DNA from 3 places in the Affinirhizobium pseudoryzae genome. Region 1 is predicted to be linked to each of the others. Evidence: predicted binding sites of a transcription regulator. Region 1 holds the regulator's gene; each other region holds the start of a gene.
The links. Region 1 encodes LexA, which represses DNA repair genes until DNA is damaged. Its sites were predicted from a motif close to TGTTCNNNNTGTGTTCNG; they were not measured.
Positions count from the first base shown of each region.

Region 2: G6N78_RS01725 (glycosyl transferase) is a predicted target of LexA. The motif match lies at 1,737-1,754, and genes of this name have one in related genera.
Region 3: recA (recombinase RecA) is a predicted target of LexA. The motif match lies at 1,495-1,512, and genes of this name have one in related genera.

Region 1 is NZ_CP049241.1:3,093,019-3,096,295, forward strand. It holds gene G6N78_RS14965 (methyl-accepting chemotaxis protein) at 1-191, shown strand, start outside; gene kdsA (3-deoxy-8-phosphooctulonate synthase) at 248-1,096, opposite strand; gene lexA (transcriptional repressor LexA) at 1,535-2,251, shown strand; gene G6N78_RS14980 (ComEC/Rec2 family competence protein) at 2,232-3,277, opposite strand, start outside.
Region 2 is NZ_CP049241.1:313,784-317,060, forward strand. It holds gene G6N78_RS01715 (4-(cytidine 5'-diphospho)-2-C-methyl-D-erythritol kinase) at 1-610, shown strand, start outside; gene moaB (molybdenum cofactor biosynthesis protein B) at 610-1,161, shown strand; gene G6N78_RS01725 (glycosyl transferase) at 1,169-1,681, opposite strand; gene G6N78_RS01730 (PA0069 family radical SAM protein) at 1,812-2,969, shown strand; gene rnhB (ribonuclease HII) at 3,149-3,277, shown strand, end outside.
Region 3 is NZ_CP049241.1:2,839,840-2,843,116, forward strand. It holds gene cckA (cell cycle histidine kinase CckA) at 1-1,340, shown strand, start outside; gene recA (recombinase RecA) at 1,570-2,658, shown strand; gene alaS (alanine--tRNA ligase) at 2,823-3,277, shown strand, end outside.

The DNA of each region.
Region 1 (3,277 bases):
GCCAGGCCGTCAACGACATGGACCAGGTGACGCAGCGGAACGCCGCCATGGCCGAAGAGGCGAACGCCTCCTGCCAGGACCTCGCCGAACATGCGCAGGACCTCGCCCGCCAGATGGCGCGTTTCGAGATCGGTCAGACACAGACCGCAAAGGCGCAGCACGCCGGCGCGCCTTATCGTCTGGCCTCCTGACCCCGATCGCAAAGCTCCAGGGACAGCCGATCCGCCCCCGGAGCTTCAACCGCATCTCAGGCCGCCTTGGAAACGGCGTCCAGCGCCATCAGCTTTTCCAGCAAACGTTCGAGATCGCTGAGACGCACCATGTTCGGTCCATCGGACGGTGCGTTGTCCGGATCATCATGGGCTTCGATGAAAAGACCGGCCACACCGACGGCAACCGCCGCACGCGCGAGCGTCTCGACAAAACGGCGCTCGCCACCGGTCGATCCACCCTGACCACCCGGCTGCTGCACCGAATGGGTCGCGTCAAAGATCACCGGTGCGCCGAGGCCCGCCATGATCGGCAAAGACCGCATGTCGGAGACCAGCGTGTTGTAACCGAAGGAGGCTCCGCGCTCGCACAGGAGCACGTTCGGATTGCCGCTGTCGGTAAATTTGGCCAGCACGTTCTTCATGTCCCAGGGCGCCAGGAACTGGCCCTTTTTCACGTTGATGACGCGACCGGTCTTGGCGGCCGCCACCAGAAGATCCGTCTGCCGGCACAGGAAGGCCGGGATCTGCAGGATATCCACCGTCTCGGACACCAGGGCGCACTGTTCTTCCGTGTGGATATCGGTGAGCACCGGAAAGCCGAATTCCTTCTTCAGATCAACGAAGATCTCCATCGCCTTGTCGAGACCGATGCCGCGCTTGCCCGATAAGGACGTGCGGTTCGCCTTGTCGAAAGACGATTTGTAGACGAGCCCGATGCCAAGCCTGTCGCAGATCTCCTTGATCGCACCCGCCATCATGAAGGCGTGCTCGCGGCTCTCCATCTGGCAGGGACCGCAGATCAGCGAGAAGGGCGCGCTGTTGGAAAACACGACACGAGAGGACCCCTCGCCGACCGAGACTTCCGAATTGGCTTTCACTGACATCTGCTTCACTCCTTAAGACCCTCAACCACACCTGCAACGCGCACCGCCCTTGCCACGGGGCCGGCCCTTGCCGCACGGGCCGCCAGCCCCGGTGCTTGTGGGACGCTGATTAGCAGCGCAGCGATCCGCTGTCACCCAACAGATCGGAGGGGACCGCGGCACAGACCGGCGAGCACCGACGCCGCGCAAAAAGACGCTTCCGAAAAGCCGCCCCGGGATGCACGCCCTCTGCTGTGCGAATCGCGTAGCTTCGTCATCCCGGCAACGACTGGCCATCGCTTCCGCAAGACTGCTTTGTGGCAACACGTTCTCTTTACGGGAAGAAAAATCGAGCTATTCCCGCCGTTGATGCATGCTTCAACAGATTTTAAGCACTTGCAGAACACATATGGAACATATAGTGTCTGTTCTGGATTTGTTTCCATCAGGATCGTCGCCATGCTCACACGCAAACAGCAGGAACTTCTTCTGTTCATTCACGAACGCATGAAGGAGTCCGGGGTGCCCCCCTCTTTTGATGAAATGAAGGATGCGCTGGATCTGGCGTCGAAGTCCGGCATCCACCGGCTGATTACGGCGCTGGAGGAACGCGGCTTCATCCGACGGCTGCCGAACCGGGCGCGCGCACTCGAAGTGATCAAGCTGCCGGAAGCCTATACACCGGCGCCGCAACCCCGGCGCGGCTTCTCCCCGAGTGTCATCGAAGGCAGTCTCGGCAAAGCTCCGCCGGCAAAACCCAACCTTACGGCCGTGGCCGAGGACAGCGCTTCTTCCGCTGCCGTCCCGGTGATGGGACGGATTGCTGCCGGCGTGCCGATTTCCGCCATCCAGAACACCACGCACGAAATCAGCGTTCCGCTCGAAATGCTGGGTCCTGGCGAACATTATGCGCTGGAGGTGAAGGGCGATTCGATGATCGAGGCCGGCATCCTGGACGGCGACACCGTGATCATCCGCAATGGCAGCACGGCGGTTGCCGGTGACATCGTCGTGGCGCTGGTCGATGACGAAGAAGCCACGCTAAAGCGGTTCCGCCGCAAGGGAGCGTCGATTGCGCTCGAGGCTGCCAATCCGGCCTATGAGACGCGCATCTTCTCCTCCGACCGGGTCAAGGTGCAGGGCAAGCTCGTCGGGCTTATCCGCCGTTACCACTGATGAGCCGCGCAAGGTGCGGCGGGATCTGGTTGTCGTTCCGGCCCGTCCGCCAGGAATAGGCCCGGTGCTGATGCCACGGGCGCGACTCGTCGGTAAAAGACGCCGTGAGGACCCAGGCGGTCTGGTCGCGGCTTGCGCCTGGCGCTTCGGGAAATGACAGTTGCAATGCACCGGTTCGGCGCAGGTGTTCCCCGGTGATGAGAAGCGCGCCGGACCGGCAGGCGGTGAGCCGCGTCGATGTGGCAACCACCAGATCGGCCTCGTCGCAGGCAGGACCGATGTAGCGGGAATCCTGCAGGACCATGATCCTGATGTGGTGTTCTGTGACGGCGGTGCAGGCGAGCGACGGGACACAGTGAAATCCGCGGCTGGTGTGCGCTGAAAATTGCCGGGCAAAGGCCTGGCGGGCGGTTCGCAACTCGGCGTCCGTCAAGGGTGGCCGTCGCGGGGGTGGTCCATCGGTCACGGTGGCTTTAACGGCAGTGGATCCCGCTGGCTCGGGGGCCTCTTCCGGTTCCGGGCGTGCGGCGGTGGATGTCTGCGGCGGGATGGTCTCTCCGATCCCATGCGCACTTTGCCACTGCCGATACAGGAAATCGGACGGGCGTGGCCGGTTTACATAGGCCTTGTCATTCTGCAGCAAGGCCAGAAGCGTGCCGTCCTCCGAAATCAGCAGATCAGGTATTCTTTGCGTCTGGCTCAGCCAGTCCACCAGAAGAGCCATGGCAATCAGCACCACGCCGAGCAGGCGCAATGCCGTTCTGGACAGAACGATCAGGATGAAGCCGGCCGATGCGAGCGGCAGGAAAAGAGCGTGCTTCACACCGAAGGAAACCTCTCCGTTCCAGGCGGCAACGGTGTGGGCAATTCTGATCACCCACTCCAGTGCAAGCCCCATCACCGCGAAAAACGGCGCGTCGAGACCGAAGGGCATGGCAATCATTCCGGCCAGTGCCGCCGGCATGATGACGAACGAAATCAGCGGCATGGCGGCCAGATTGGCCACCAGGCCATAGGTGGTGAGTT
Region 2 (3,277 bases), 870 kb from region 1:
GCCGGTGCACATCCATCTGGACAAGGACCTCCCCATTGCCGCCGGCATCGGCGGCGGGTCTGCGGATGCGGCGGCGACCCTGCGCGGTCTGCAAAGGGTCTGGAACGCCACCCTGGCGGATGCGGACCTTTCGCCGCTTGCCCTTCGACTGGGCGCCGATGTGCCCATGTGCCTGGTGAGCCGGCCACTGTTGGCACGTGGCATCGGCGAGGCGCTGACGCCGGTGGCCTTGCCGGCCTTTTCCATGGTGCTCGTCAACCCGCTGGTCGGCGTATGGACGCCTGAGATTTTTCGCCGCCTGGAGCGGCGCGACAATGCACCCCTGCCTCCCCTGCCCTCGCTCGCGGATGCCCCCGTGTGGATGGATTACCTCAAGGAGCAGCGCAACGATCTGGAGCTGCCGGCCCGAAGCCTCGTCGCCATCATCGGTGATCTGATCATGGCGCTGGAAGAGAGCGGTGCCCGCCTTGCCCGCATGTCCGGCTCCGGCGCCACCTGTTTCGGCCTCTATGCCGATGAGGCCACGGCCACTGCGGCAACGCAGAGACTGGCGACCCGCTTTCCCGAGGCCTATATCCAGGCGACACACACGCTGCCGGGAGACGCATGATGGACCGTATTGATGAAAGCCGCCCCTTCATTCCGGTCGGCATTGCCGTTCTGACCGTGTCGGATACCCGCCGCCTGGATAATGACAAATCCGGCGACACGCTGGTGCAACGCATTACCGAAGCGGGCCACAAGCTGGTTTCCCGCGTCATCGTGCCCGATGAGCGCGAGGCGATCTTCGAACAGGTGCGCAGCTGGACCCTGCATGACGAGATCGACGTGGTGATCACCACCGGCGGCACGGGCTTTACCGGCCGCGACGTGACGCCCGAGGCGCTGGAGCCGCTGTTCGAAAAGCGCATGGACGGGTTTTCGGAAGTCTTCCACCGCATTTCCTACGACAAGATCGGCACCTCGACGATCCAGTCTCGCGCGACCGGCGGGGTGGCCAATGCCACCTTCATCTTCGTGCTGCCCGGCTCTCCCGGCGCCTGCAAGGATGCCTGGGACGGCATCCTGCGCGCACAGCTCGACTACCGGCACATGCCCTGCAATTTTGTGGAAATCATGCCGCGGCTGGACGAACATCTGAAGCGCGGCGGAAAAGGCTGATTGCGCGTCAGGGGCGCGTCGCCCAGGCGGGCACGATCTCGCTCGTCAGCTGGAACGGTTTTTGGCCGCCGGCCAGATCCACAAGCCGCATGCCGGGTTTAGCCACCGCAAACGCTTCCGCCTTGCGCAGGATCAGCCCCTGTTCGAGCGGTGGGACCGGCGACACCAGCCGTCGAAACAGCGGTCGGCGATGGTTGCGCGACGGAGAAAACCGGGCCGGCTGGCGGTTCATGGCAATGTGTTCCATCACCTCCTCCACCCAGCCGATCTGCGGTCGCGCACCGGGCTCGATGAGGAACAGCCATTCGCCGCGGGCCGCCTGCAGCACCTCGCGCAGGTCCCAATCCTGATGGAACCGGCAGCCGGCGGCATCGGCCACACGCGGCGAGGCGTCGCTGGAGCCGCAATCGAGCACGGCGACATCGCTCACGAGCCCCTCGACGGCGCCCGTGACCAGCACCGACAGGGTCTGTGCCAGCTCCGATTCCTGATCGCGGCATTCCAGTAAAACAGTCAGCATGATGCATGCTTATCGCATCGCAGCAGGAAATGCCACAAAGGTGTCATACGGATTTTGTTCTTGCAATGTTCTCATGCCTGCGGTAGTAATCTTTTCACGGTGGGCGGGGCGTTCACCGCTGGAGTTTCCCATGAACGAGCTGACCCAGTTGCGGCAGGACGCATTCGCGCCTGCTCATACGGCTGATATTGCCGATCACCTGGTCGAAGCCTCCGGTCTTCGGATCGAGGTCGATCGGCGACGTGGTCGCGGCGCGGGCTTGAACCCGAGTGGGCGGTTCGAGGACCAGCGCCGGGAGGTGTTCGACGATGGCTGGCAGACGCTGGAGGAGCTCGAACCCTTCAAAACCGAGGTGCAGGTGGAGAAGCCGAAGACGGCGATCACCCGCAATGAATCGCCCGATATCCCATTCGACCGTTCCGTGAACCCTTATCGCGGCTGCGAACATGGCTGCATCTATTGTTTCGCCCGGCCGAGCCACAGCTATATGGGGCTGTCCGCCGGTCTCGATTTCGAGGCGAAACTGTTTGCCAAGCCGGATGCGCCGCGGCTTCTGGAGCGCGAGCTCAGCCGACGCGAATACAAGGTGAAGCCAATCGCGATCGGCACCAACACCGACCCCTACCAGCCGATCGAGAAGGAATGGCGGATCATGCGCCAGCTTCTCGAGGTGCTGGCCAAGGCCAACCACCCGGTGATGATCGTCACCAAGTCGGCGCTGGTCACGCGTGACATCGACATCCTGTCCGAGATGGCGGCCAAGGGGCTGGCCAAGGTAGCGCTGTCGGTGACGACGCTCGACCGCAAGCTTGCCCGCACCATGGAACCGAGGGCGTCCACGCCTGCACGGCGGCTGGAAGCAGTCCAGCAGCTGAGTGCGGCGGGTATACCGGTGAGCGTCCTCGCCTCGCCGATCATTCCGGCGCTGAACGATCACGAGTTGGAGCGGATCCTGGAGGCCGCGCAGGCGGCGGGCGCAACGACGGCGAGCTACATCCTGCTGCGTCTGCCGCTGGAAGTCAGCCCGCTTTTCCGGGACTGGCTGCTGCGCCATTATCCCGACCGCTACCGGCATGTGATGTCGCTGATCCGCTCGATGCGCGGCGGCAAGGATTATGACGCGGAATTCGGCAAGCGCATGAAGGGCGCCGGCCCCTATGCCTGGCAGATTTCCCGCCGCTTCGAGATTGCCACCAAGCGTCTTGGCCTTGCGCGGCGCGGCGTGGCGCTGCGCGACGATCTGTTCATCCCGCCGGCGGGCGGCGGTGTGCAGCTCTCGCTCTTGTGAGTGATCCGCTCGGCGACCGCCGACGTTTTGAGTTCTGAAGCTTTCGGTCAGGTCCGCCGCCTCGGCCTGCCGGAGAGCCCTGTAGTCCCCCCTGTCCCCTTGGGTGGCAGGAAGCGTTGCCGCCTCACCGCTTCCTCAGGGCTTGCAGGAGATCGGGTGCGCGTGCGAGTGAATGCCGCATGTTAAAACGCACGCCACCCGATTCTCCGAGCCTTTTCGACGCCGCACCATTGGCGCCCGATTTTTCGCTGGAGCTTGCCGCGCGCGCTGCCGGCCACTGGCCGGTCGCCGGTACGGATGAAGCTGGG
Region 3 (3,277 bases), 250 kb from region 1:
ATCCCGGCGACGAAACCCGCCACGTGCGCTTCTACGTCAATGCCGTGATCGACGAAAGCGACGAGGCGCCGGAAGAGGTGGCGATCGTCTACGCCGTCGAGACGACCGAGCAGAAGGCGCTCGAAACGCAGATGGCGCAGACGCAGAAGATGAATGCGGTCGGCACGCTCGCCGGCGGCATCGCGCATGATTTCAACAACGTGCTGACCGCCATCCTGCTCTCCTCCGACCATCTGCTGCTGCAGGCGCGTCCCTCGGATGCCAGCTTCGCCGACCTGATGGAAATCAAGCGCAACGCCAACCGCGCCGCCGTGCTGGTGCGCCAGCTGCTCGCCTTCTCGCGCAAGCAGACGATGCGGCCGGCCGTGCTGAACCTCACCGACGTGGTGGGCGACCTGCGCATGCTGGTGGACCGTCTGATCTCCGGCACCAATGTGAAGCTGGAGGTGGATTACGGCCGCGATCTGTGGCCGGTGCGCACCGATCTGTCGCAGTTCGAGCAGGTACTGATCAACCTCTGCGTCAATGCGCGCGACGCGATGCCGAGTGGTGGCCAGATCCGCATCCGCACCCGCAATGTCGATGCGGCGGAAGCCGCCGGTTTTGCTCAGGCCCGCCTTCCGGCGGAAGATTTCGTGATGGTGGAAGTGACCGATAGCGGCACCGGCATTCCGCCCGAGATCATGGACAAGATTTTCGAACCCTTCTTCACCACCAAGGAGGTGGGCAAGGGCACCGGGCTTGGCCTGTCGATGGTCTATGGGATCGTCAAACAGTCCGGCGGCTACATCTATCCCGAATCGGAAGTGGGCAAGGGCACCACGTTCCGCGTCTTCCTGCCGCGGCATATCCCGGAGGTGAAGCCCGTGACGGAGGCTTCCGCCGAGACCGGTGCGACGGGCGAGCAGCCGCCGGTCGCGGCCGTCGCCGCTGCGCCGGCCAACCAGGATGTGGATCTGACCGGCAATTCCGCCGTCGTGCTGCTGGTGGAGGACGAGGAAGCCGTTCGCCGCGGCGGAAAACGCATGCTCGAAACGCGTGGCTATACCGTGCACGAGGCGGGCTCCGGCACGGAAGCGCTCGACATCATGGAAGAGCTGGACGGCAAGGTGGATATCGTCGTCTCCGACGTCGTGATGCCGGAGATGGACGGGCCGAGCCTGCTGCGCGAACTGCGGAAAACCTATCCGGACCTGAAGTTCATCTTCGTCTCCGGCTACGCGGAAGATGCCTTTGCCCGGAACCTGCCCGCCGATGCCAAGTTCGGCTTCCTGCCAAAGCCGTTTTCCCTGAAGCAGCTGGCAGTCGCCGTGCGCGAAATGCTGGACCGTAAGGACTGATGGCTTGCGGACCGCTGCCCGAATCGGGCGCGGAAGCCCGTTACGCGCATGAGGCTCGCGGCCCGTCTTCCATCGTTGACAACGTGCGGGACGAAAAGAGAACGAAGACCAGATTTTTGTTTTAAGGCAATGGCTTAAATGGCTCTTGCAAAATGAGAACAAAAAGAGTACATATTCGTCATCCGATGTTTGTTGCCCGCCGGGCTGCAATAACCTAAAGGTGGATCAGATGGCACAGAATTCATTGCGGCTGGTAGAGGACAAGACGGTGGATAAGAGCAAGGCGCTGGAGGCGGCCCTTTCGCAGATCGAACGCTCCTTCGGGAAGGGTTCGATCATGAAGCTCGGCGCGAACGAGAGCGTGGTCGAGATCGAGACGGTATCGACGGGCTCGCTGAGCCTCGATATCGCGCTCGGCATTGGCGGCCTGCCCAAGGGCCGCATCATCGAGATCTACGGCCCGGAAAGCTCGGGTAAGACCACTCTGGCGCTGCAGACGATTGCGGAAGCCCAGAAGAAGGGTGGCATCTGCGCCTTCGTCGACGCCGAGCACGCGCTTGACCCGGTCTATGCCCGCAAGCTTGGCGTCGATCTGCAGAACCTTCTGATTTCGCAGCCCGATACCGGCGAGCAGGCGCTGGAAATCACCGATACGCTGGTGCGCTCCGGTGCGGTTGACGTTCTCGTCGTCGATTCGGTTGCGGCGCTGACGCCACGGGCCGAAATCGAAGGTGAGATGGGCGACAGCCTGCCGGGTCTGCAGGCGCGACTGATGAGCCAGGCGCTGCGCAAGCTGACCGCCTCGATCTCGCGCTCGAACTGCATGGTCATCTTCATCAACCAGATCCGCATGAAGATCGGCGTGATGTTCGGCTCGCCGGAAACCACGACCGGCGGCAATGCGCTGAAATTCTATGCTTCGGTGCGCCTCGACATTCGCCGCATCGGTGCTGTGAAGGAGCGCGAAGAGGTTGTCGGCAACCAGACCCGCGTCAAGGTCGTCAAGAACAAGATGGCGCCGCCCTTCAAGCAGGTGGAATTCGACATCATGTATGGCGAGGGTGTGTCGAAGACCGGCGAACTGGTCGATCTCGGCGTCAAGGCCGGCATCGTCGAAAAATCCGGCGCCTGGTTCTCCTACAACAGCCAGCGGCTGGGGCAGGGGCGGGAAAATGCGAAGACCTTCCTGCGCGACAATCCGGAAGTGGCGCGTGAGATCGAGCTGTCGCTGCGCCAGAATGCCGGCCTGATCGCCGACCGTTTCCTGCAGAACGGCGGGCCGGATGCCAATGACGGCGATGGGGATGCCGACTCCTGATCGGGCGGATCGTCTCGGATCGAATTTGAAAGCCGGCCGCGCATCGCAGGAAGATGTCCGGTCGGCTTTTGTCGTGCTGGACAGGGTCCGGCTGGAACGATAAAAGCCAGTGGTTTTTGACGCGGTAAAACCGCCCGGGCGGGCGGGGGAACAAGGGCTGTTGCATGAGTGGCGTGAATGAAATCCGGTCGACCTTCCTCGACTACTTTCGGAAAAACGGTCACGAGATCGTTTCCTCGAGCCCGCTCGTGCCGCGCAACGACCCTACATTGATGTTCACCAATGCCGGCATGGTGCAGTTCAAGAATGTCTTCACGGGCCTTGAATCCCGGCCCTACTCCACGGCAACGACCTCGCAGAAGGTCGTGCGCGCCGGCGGCAAGCACAACGATCTCGACAATGTCGGTTACACTGCACGACACCTGACCTTCTTCGAAATGCTCGGCAACTTCTCGTTCGGCGACTATTTCAAGGATCGCGCGATCGAGCTTGCCTGGAACCTCGTGACCAAGGGGTTCGACCTGCCGAAGGACCGGTTGCTCGTGACCGTCTATGCGGACGATGACGAGGCCGCGACGCTCTGGAAGAAGATCGCCGGTCTGTCGGACGACAAGATCAT